Linked DNA regions of Ketobacter alkanivorans. The protein of the gene in region 1 interacts with the protein of each later gene in a pairwise test. Links are inferred from orthologs where the notes say so. Each region holds a gene or a part of one and is shown in the gene's direction. Other genes may lie near its edges.

What was found. The genes of interacting proteins can lie anywhere in the genome.
Region 2: the proteins of nth (region 1) and aceE interact in binary tests that used the Escherichia coli proteins (3 or more experiments, as listed by UniProt). The link is inferred for Ketobacter alkanivorans from one-to-one orthologs.

What each region holds. Positions count from the first base shown.
Region 1 is NZ_CP022684.1:4,583,320-4,588,405, reverse strand. The notes cover bases 1,177-3,949. They hold nth (endonuclease III), read left to right. Parts: upstream 1,177-2,130; coding sequence 2,131-2,769; downstream 2,770-3,949. Other genes in these bases: Kalk_RS19605 (Lnb N-terminal periplasmic domain-containing protein), read left to right, coding at 3,848-3,949; Kalk_RS19610 (alpha/beta hydrolase), read left to right, coding at 3,013-3,684; Kalk_RS19615 (Trm112 family protein), read left to right, coding at 2,794-2,994; Kalk_RS19625 (electron transport complex subunit E), read left to right, coding at 1,400-2,110; rsxG (electron transport complex subunit RsxG), read left to right, coding at 1,177-1,398. Outside these bases: electron transport complex subunit RsxD, read left to right, coding at 1-737; more of rsxG, read left to right, coding at 748-1,176; more of Kalk_RS19605, read left to right, coding at 3,950-4,834; Kalk_RS19600 (patatin-like phospholipase family protein), read left to right, coding at 4,846-5,086. UniProt on the Escherichia coli protein: DNA repair enzyme that has both DNA N-glycosylase activity and AP-lyase activity. The DNA N-glycosylase activity releases various damaged pyrimidines from DNA by cleaving the N-glycosidic bond, leaving an AP (apurinic/apyrimidinic) site.
Region 2 is NZ_CP022684.1:4,095,093-4,099,445, forward strand. The notes cover bases 1,157-4,353. They hold aceE (pyruvate dehydrogenase (acetyl-transferring), homodimeric type), read left to right. Parts: upstream 1,157-1,492; coding sequence 1,493-4,153; downstream 4,154-4,353. Other genes in these bases: Kalk_RS17565 (hypothetical protein), read left to right, coding at 1,157-1,376; aceF (dihydrolipoyllysine-residue acetyltransferase), read left to right, coding at 4,169-4,353. In the rest of the region: 1,6-anhydro-N-acetylmuramyl-L-alanine amidase AmpD, read left to right, coding at 1-438; more of Kalk_RS17565, read left to right, coding at 513-1,156. UniProt on the Escherichia coli protein: Component of the pyruvate dehydrogenase (PDH) complex, that catalyzes the overall conversion of pyruvate to acetyl-CoA and CO(2).

The sequences.
Region 1 (5,086 bases):
TTGCCATCGTCGTCGCCAAACATCTTTATGGCGGATTGGGCATGAACCCATTCAACCCCGCCATGGTAGGTTACGTGCTGTTACTTATTTCCTTTCCCAAGGAAATGACCACCTGGTTACCCGCCGCAGGCCTGGACAACACGACAACGACCAACACATTGCAAGAAACCCTGCAACTGATCTTTATGGGGGCCGATGCGGATGCGCTGAGCGGTGCCACGCCACTGGATACATTCAAAACCTACGCAGGGCAACCTGAAGTTCTGGATTCAAATGCCATTCTGCACGGCACCTTTGCCAGTTTTGGCTGGGAATGGGTCAACCTCGGCTTTCTGTTGGGCGGTGTGTATCTGATCTGGCGCAAGATCATTACCTGGCACATCCCTGTTGGCATGCTGTTAGCGCTGTTTTTACTGTCAGGTTTTTTCAACACAGCAGTGGACGCCGACAACTATCCCGACATCCTCCACCACCTGCTGAGCGGCGGCACCATGTTGGGGGCGTTTTTCATAGCAACCGATCCGGTCACTGCTGCCACCAGCAACAAAGGCAAAATAATCTACGGGTTTTTGATCGGCGTGCTCACTTATGTGATCCGAACCTGGGGGGGATACCCGGATGCCGTGGCCTTCAGCGTACTGCTCATGAATCTGGCCGCACCCACGCTGGATTACTACAGCCAGCCACGAACCTACGGACACCGCAAGCCCAACAAGGGGCTGGCGAAATCGGATTGAGGAGAAACACATGATAGGTCAATCCGTTACCCGCAACAGTATCATACTGGGCCTGTTCGCGATCATTACCACGGGTATGGTGGTGGCCACCGCCAACCTGACCAAAGATAAGATCGCTGAGGAAAAGCAAAACGCACTCAAGCGTAGCCTGCTTGAGGTCATGCCCAAAGATCGACTTAACAATGATTTGCTGAAAGACAGCCTGGAGCTGCAAGCAGACAAGTTGCTGGGCACGACGGAACCAAAATCAGCATACATAGCAAAGCTCAGCCAGGAGCCTTCGGGGATAATAATGCAGGTCATTGCACCGGAAGGGTATGGTGGCTCCATAAACCTGTTGGTGGGTGTAGGCATCGCCGGAGACATCACCGGTGTGCGTGTGATTCCCCCCCACTTCGAAACGCCCGGGCTGGGGGATGCCGTGGATATTCAGAAGTCAGATTGGATCACCTCATTTAACGGAAAATCCCTAGCCAACCTGGACGAAAAAGGCTGGAAAGTGAAAAAGGATGGCGGACAATTTGACGCGTTCACTGGCGCCACCATAACGCCCCGCGCGGTGGTGGATGCCGTGCATAAAGCGCTCTTATACTTCGACCAACACCACAGCGAACTGCTCTACAGCAACCGTACCAGCCCAACAACGGCGAAAGGTGAATAACATGAGTGAAGATTACAAAAAAATCACCATTGAAGGTCTGTGGAAAAACAACCCGGCTCTGGTTCAGGTTCTTGGGCTCTGCCCTCTTCTTGCAGTTTCTGGCAGTGTGGTTAACGCTATGGCACTCGGACTGGCGACAACCTGCGTGCTGACTCTATCCAATCTGGCAGTGTCGCTCATCCGTAATGCCACCACTGATGCGATACGCCTGCCCACCTTTGTTATGATCATCGCGGCGTTCACCACTTGCATCGAATTCCTGATGAATGCTTTCACCTACGAGTTATATTTAATTCTTGGTATCTTTATTCCTCTGATCGTAACCAATTGTATCGTACTGGGTCGCGCCGATGCTTTCGCCAGCAAGCACAGTGTACCAGCAGCGACATGGGATGGCCTTATGATGGGGCTGGGGTTCAGCTTGGTGTTAGTGTTACTGGGCGCACTGCGAGAGCTGATCGGCACAGGAGCCCTCTTCGCCAATATGCATCTGTTGTTTGGTGACACTGCACTACACTGGAAGATTCAAGTGATCAGCGATTACCGCGGTTTTCTGATTGCCGTGCTGCCACCGGGTGCGTTCATGGTGCTAGGCCTGTTGCTGGCCTTGAAGAACATCATTGATGCCAAAGTGGAGGCAGCCGCCAAAGCCAATAAAGAGAAAGTGGTTGTGGGCAGCAAGCGGGTTCGCACCACAGGCAATATTGCCTGAGGCTATCACCGGTAAGGCTCATGAATAAAGAAAAGCGTTACGAGATCTTTTCCAGGCTGCGGGATCAAAACCCCAACCCAACCACAGAGCTGGACTACAACAGTACGTTCGAGCTGCTGATCTCTGTGATCCTGTCAGCCCAGGCTACCGATGTAAGCGTCAATAAAGCGACCGCCAAACTCTACCCCGTGGCGAACACCCCGGAGGCTATCTATAAACTGGGGGTAAAAGGCCTCACACCCTACATCAAAACTATCGGCCTCTTTAACAGCAAAGCCGAAAACGTCATCAAAACCTGCAAAATCCTGATGGATCAATATGGCAGTGAAGTCCCGGGCGAACGGGCGGCGCTAGAATCACTGCCAGGGGTCGGCCGCAAAACTGCCAACGTAGTACTGAATACTGCCTTCGGCCAGCCCGCCATGGCAGTCGACACCCACATATTCCGCATGTCCAATCGCACCAGAATCGCCCCAGGTAAAACCGTACTGGAGGTAGAAAAAAAACTGATGCGCAACGTGCCCAAAGAGTTCCTGCTGGATGCTCACCACTGGCTGATTCTGCACGGACGCTACGTCTGCACAGCACGCAAGCCTCGCTGCGGTGCCTGCATTATTGAAGATCTGTGTGAATTCAAAGATAAAACCGAGTACGATTAAGCGAACACCTGAAGGAACCACTTTATGTTCGATACAAAATTACTGGAAATCCTGGTTTGCCCGGTTACCAAGGCCAAACTGCAATACGATAACGAAAAAGAAGAGTTGGTTTGTTTAGCCAGTGGCTTGGCCTACCCGGTACGGGATGGTATCCCTGTAATGCTTGAAGAAGAGGCGCGCCAGATCAGCCAGGAAGAGAAAGAAGCCTACAAACGCAAATCTTAACCCTTAGGCTAACCCGTTATGACATGCGAAAACCCGCTCCGCTGTGAAGTAGTTGAACCAACACAGACTGCCACGGCCTGTGTGATATGGCTCCATGGCCTGGGTGCAAACGGTCATGACTTTGTGCCCGTCATACCCCACTTGAAACTGCCACAGGATCTGGCTGTACGCTTTATCTTTCCTCATGCCCCGGAAATCCCGGTAACCTGCAATGGCAGATACATCATGCCAGCGTGGTACGACATTCTGGCGCTGACCGAAATTCGCGACATCAATCTGGAACATCTACAACAGGCGCGCAGCGCCATCAATACCTTAATCCAACAGCAGCTGGATCAGGGTATATCTGCCGATCGCATCATTTTGATTGGGTTTTCCCAAGGCGGCGCGGTGGCCTATCATACCGCCCTGCAATATCCTCAAAAGCTGGCCGGGTTGATCGCTCTATCCACCTACCTGCCTAACCCTGAAGCATTAGACGTAAAAGCGCTCAAGGCGAATCAAAACATCGGCATTCACATCGCCCATGGGGACTTTGATGACATGGTCACCGAGAATGCTGCCCGAGGGGCGCTCAAATGGCTACAGGATAATGAATACGATGTGGACTGGAGCCAGTACCCCATGGGTCATGAAGTGTGCATCCCCGAGATTCGGCAAATCGGTCAGTGGATCAGTGATTGGTTGTAGCTCAGAACACAAAACTTTTTAGCCTGGATCATTCACAAGGGCCAGAGCAATACGTATGTCGATCTGGAGAATTTCGGTACGATCCAATTTATTCGGGACAATACAGGCCATGATCACTGCTAACCATATGCTAACACTCGTACGTTTTACAGGGCTCACCCTGATGGGCCTGCTTGTCCTACTATCTGGTGCCTGGGCAGCACTGTCACTACTTTATACCGGCCCCGGTGGCGAGCCATGGCGTTCTATCATGGCCATGTGTTTCGCTGTACTCACCTTAACCAGCGCTGGCACCCTGGCGCTGCCACATTGGCGCTGGCGGATGGTGTTGGTGTTTGTGGTAGCGTTTGTTGGGGCATGGCTGGCATTCTCACGCCTGGAACCCAGCAATGAACGCAACTGGCAAGCGGACGTAGCGGTGCTGCCTTCTGCCACCATAGAAGGCGACCTGATTACAGTACATAATATCCGCAACTTCGACTATCAAAGCGAAACCGACTATACCCAAGCCTACTATGACCGGCAGTTCGACCTCAATCAGCTTGAAGGGGTGGATCTGGTGTCGGTGTACTGGATGGGCCCATCGATTGCCCATGTATTCCTGAGCTTTGCCTTTGCTGGCGATCAGCATCTGGCAATTTCTATCGAAACCCGCAAGGAACAAGGGGAGGGTTATTCCACCCTGCAGGGGTTTTTTCGTCAATACGAACTTTACTATGTTGTCGCTGACGAGCGCGACGTGGTTCGTTTGCGCACAAATTACCGTAAAGATCCACCGGAAGATGTGTACCTCTATCGCACTACCGGTAGTCTGGAAGATGGCCGTAGATTGTTTCTTGAGTATATTCGCAAGATCAATTCGTTAAATACTCAGCCCGAGTTTTACAATACATTGACCAGCAACTGCACTACCTCGATCTGGCTAAACGCACACGTCAACCAGCAGCGTTTGCCTCTCGATTGGAGGATCCTGGTTAGCGGCTATGTGCCAGAATATATGTACCAAAATGGGCGCCTTGAAACCTATGGTTTACCCTTCGCCGAGCTACAGCAGCGCGCTTATGCCAACCCACGAGCACACCAGGCCGATGCGGATATGGACTTTTCCAACCGAATCCGTGAATCTATGCCAGACCCTGGCCAACCATGAGATGTTTTTCGATGCGTGCACTGATCGGTCTTAATTCCTATCGCTCCATTATCCTGCAACTGCTTTGCGTAGCGGCATCAGTATGGGCGTTACCTTCCTATGGGCAGCAGCCGGCGGCATCAGCAGAACCGGGAGCGCGCCCCAAAATATGTCTTGTGCTGTCCGGCGGCGGGGCACGCGGGGCAGCCCATGTTGGTGTACTAAAAGTGCTGGAAGAATATCATGTCCCGATCGACTGCATAGTAGGCACCA
Region 2 (4,353 bases), 490 kb from region 1 along the record:
CTTCCTCCAGGCTGCTTTGGCGGCCCCCAGGTTGAGCAGTTTTTCCAGAATTGCCTGTGTACTGAGGAGCACCCGTACTTCCAGGAAATTAACGGTCTGCAGGTGTCATCCCATCTGTTGATTCGGCGAGATGGCGAGGTAGTGCAGTTTGTTCCATTTGATAAACGCGCCTGGCATGCAGGCAAATCCTGTTATGACGGGCGTGAAAACTGCAACGACTTTTCCATCGGAATCGAACTGGAAGGCACCGACGACGGCCCTTATGAGCCGGTTCAGTACGATCAATTAAAACGAGTGATTGAATTGTTGTTGGCGGCGTACCCGGCAATCCTGCCGCAGGCGATTGTGGCCCACAGCGATATTGCCCCTGGCCGCAAATCTGACCCCGGCCCCTATTTTGACTGGCAGGTGTTGCGCAAAGCCCTTGGACTGTCATGATTTGTAAACAGTTTTTTCGGGAAAGATAGCAATAATCTGTTAGGCTATTAAATAACAGTATTAAGGAGTGCTAAATGACATTGCTGGCATTGTTGGTTGCGTTATGGGGCGTAAAGGAATCCTACGTGCCCAACTATTTTGCCGAATGCCAGTGGGGCCAGTTCTATATGAAACGGGCTCAGCAGCTGTCTTTTCTTAATAACGCTCATCCCGCCCTGGGTTACGGCTTTTATATTCTTCCCCCTGTATTGCTTGCCTGGTATTTCGCCGAAATGCACGAGCGCTGGTTTTTCTCCTTTCTGGAGGCGGTGGCAGCGGTGATCGTGTTTGTGGCGTGTCTGGATTACCGTAAGGTTGAAGCAGGGCTGATCCCGTTTCTGAAGCGTTGGCGTAACCGTGAGTGGCAGTCAGCCTACGAACATGGCTCTCAGAGTTTTGACTATGGTCGCATGGTCAGCCCGGGCGAGTTGCTGAGCCAGACCATTACCCAGTATTGGGTGCGAGTAAATCAGACCCTGTTTGCGCCTTTGTTTTGGTTTGCCATTTTTGGTCTGGCTGGGTTGGTGTTGTATGCGCTGACATCCCTGCTGGAGCGTGAAACTGATGAGGACTGTCCGGGTTGGAAAAAAATCGGCATCGAATTTTTATACGCGCTGGATGGTGTGCCCGCTCGGGCCATTGCGCTCACCATCGCAGCATTGTGTTTTAACGGCAAAGTGGTCGCCGTTGCCATGCGTCGTTTCCGTGCGACCGATCGGGAAGCGGAAGTGGTGCTTAAGTTAGCGGTAAAGATGGGGTTGGATTTTCAGGATCTGCCCCTGGATGACGAAGAAATGGCCTCAGAAGGCGCTCGCCGCATCCATGCTGCTCAAGATTTGCGCAGTAACGTGTTCGTTTTTTGGTTAGTCGTACTTGCGGTTCTAACCATTATCGCCTGAGACAGAACATCCTCTGCCTCTCGGGTGCCCACAAATGTCATCCCAATCCTATACTGTTGAGAGTGACTTAATTTAATGCAGGGCCACAAGCCCTCGTGACCAGGAGTTTTGTCTATATGGCTCGTGAACGTTTTTATGGTGACAGTGATCCTGTCGAAACCCAGGAGTGGCTGGATGCGCTGGCCTCGGTGCTCGAAAGCGAGGGGCCGGAGCGGGCTAAATACCTCCTCGATAGAATGGGGGAGAAAGCGCGCCAGGCCGGTTTACAGGTCAATGACCTCACCACGCCGTACGTCAATACCATTGCCCCCGAATACCAGGCACAGATGCCGGGCGACCATTTTATGGAGCGCCGTATTCGCTCTTTGATTCGCTGGAATGCATTGGCCATGGTGCAGCGCGCCAACCTCACTGATGATGAGTTGGGCGGTCATATTTCCAGTTTTGCGTCTTCGGCAACGCTCTACGATGTGGGCTTTAACCATTTTTTTCGGGCAGCCAGTGAAACCTTCGGTGGCGATCTGATTTTCTATCAGGGTCACTCAGCACCGGGTATTTATGCGCGCGCTTTTTTAGAAGGCCGTATCAGCGAGAAGCAGATCGAGAACTTCCGTCGCGAAGTGAGTCAGGAGGGGTTGTCCTCTTATCCGCACCCGTGGTTGATGCCTAATTTCTGGCAGTTCCCTACTGTGTCTATGGGGTTAGGTCCGATCCAGGCGATTTATCAAGCCCACTTTATGAAGTACCTGCAAAATCGCGAGTTGATCAAGAAAGATGATCGCAAGGTGTGGGCGTTTTTGGGTGATGGCGAAACCGATGAACCGGAATCCCTGGGCTGTATATCCCTGGCAGGCAGGGAAAAACTCGATAACCTTGTGTTTGTGGTGAACTGTAATTTGCAGCGTCTGGATGGTCCGGTACGTGGTAACGGCAAAATCATTCAAGAGTTGGAAGGCGTTTTTCGTGGTGCCGGCTGGAATGTTATAAAAGTGGTTTGGGGCCGACGCTGGGATCCGTTGCTGGCTCGTGACGGTGAAGGGGTGTTACGCAAACGCATGGAAGAGTGCGTCGATGGCGAATACCAGAGCTTCAAAAACCATGGCGGTGCGTTTACCCGAGAGCATTTCTTCAACAAGTATCCGGAACTGGGTGCGATGGTTGAGCATATGAGTGATGAAGAAATTTATCAGCTCAATCGTGGTGGACACGATCCCTTTAAAGTATTTGCCGCTTACCACGCTGCCATGAATCACAAAGGGCAACCCACTGTGATCCTGGCCAAAACAGTGAAGGGTTATGGCATGGGGTCTGGTGAGGCTGCCAATAAAAGCCATCAGATGAAAACCCTGGATATGGAAAGCTTAAAGGCATTCCGCAACCGTTTCGACATGCCCTTTAACGATGAAGAACTGAAAAAGATTCCTTTCTATCGCCCGGCAGACGACAGTAACGAAATGCGTTATCTGCATGAGCGTCGCAATTCGCTGGGTGGGTATTTGCCTTCCCGCCGTACAGAAAGTGAAAAGCTGGAAATTCCAGAATTGGGTGTGTTTGGACCTTTACTGGAAGGCTCCGGTGGCCGTGAGATGTCCACCACCATGGCGCTGGTGCGGATGATGAATTCTCTTATCAAGCAGAAATCCATCGGTGAGCGTGTTGTGCCTATTGTTCCGGATGAGGCTCGTACCTTTGGTATGGAAGGCATGTTCCGGCAATTGGGAATATATTCTGCGGTGGGTCAGCTGTACAAGCCTGCCGATAGCGAGCAGGTGATGTATTACCGCGAGGATATCAAGGGCCGCATTCTGGAAGAGGGTATTAACGAAGCGGGGGCGATGTCTGCCTGGATTGCGGCGGCTACGTCCTACTCTGTGAACAATCACCCGATGATTCCGTTCTACATTTTCTACTCCATGTTTGGATTCCAGCGCATTGGTGATCTGGCTTGGGCTGCCGGTGATTCTCAGGCGCGTGGTTTCTTGATTGGTGCCACGGCCGGCCGCACCACTTTGAACGGGGAAGGCCTGCAGCATCAGGATGGTCACAGTCATGTGCTGGCGTCCACCATCCCCAATTGCGTGGCCTATGATGTGGCTTACGCCTATGAGCTGGCGGTGGTTCTACACGATGGTTTGCGGCGTATGTATCAAGAGCAGGAAAACGTCTTCTATTACATAACCGTTGAGAACGAAAACTATGAGCATCCTGCCATGCCGAAAGGGGCGGAAGCGGGCATTCTCAAAGGCATGTATTTGCTGAAAGAGGGCGATGGCAACAACAAGTTACGCGTTCAATTGCTGGGTAGCGGTTCTATTCTGCGTGAGGTGGAAGCAGCTGCTGAGTTGTTGCAGGACGTTTATGGGGTGACTTCCGATATCTGGAGTGTTACCAGCTTCACCGAGTTGCGTAATGAAGGGTTGCAGAAGCAGCGCTGGAACATGTTGCATCCGGAAGAAGAGCCGAGGGTGCCCTATGTCACCAAGGCACTGCGGGCTCGTAAGGCGCCGGTGGTGGCCGCTTCTGATTACATCAAAACTCACGCGGATCAGATTCGTCCCTTTGTGCGCAATCATTACACTGCATTGGGTACGGATGGCTTCGGGCGCAGTGATTCCCGTGAACAGCTGCGTCATTTCTTTGAAGTGGATCGTTACTTCATCACGGTGGCTGCATTGAATTCCCTGGCGGACAAAGGCCTGTTGGGCCGCAGCAAGGTGGCCGACGCCTTGCGCCGTTTTGGCATCAAGGCAGAAAAACCCTACCCACCTCATGTGTGATCAAGGAGAACGACCGTGGCAGTGAAAGACGTGTTAGTGCCCGATCTGGGTGGTACAGATGGGGTGGATGTAATTGAATTATCCGTGCAACCTGGTGATCGGGTTGAGAAAGAAGATACCTTGTTGGTTCTCGAATCCGACAAAGCAACAGTGGAAGTGCCATCACCGTTCAGTGGTGTTGTCTCCTCATTTTCTGTATC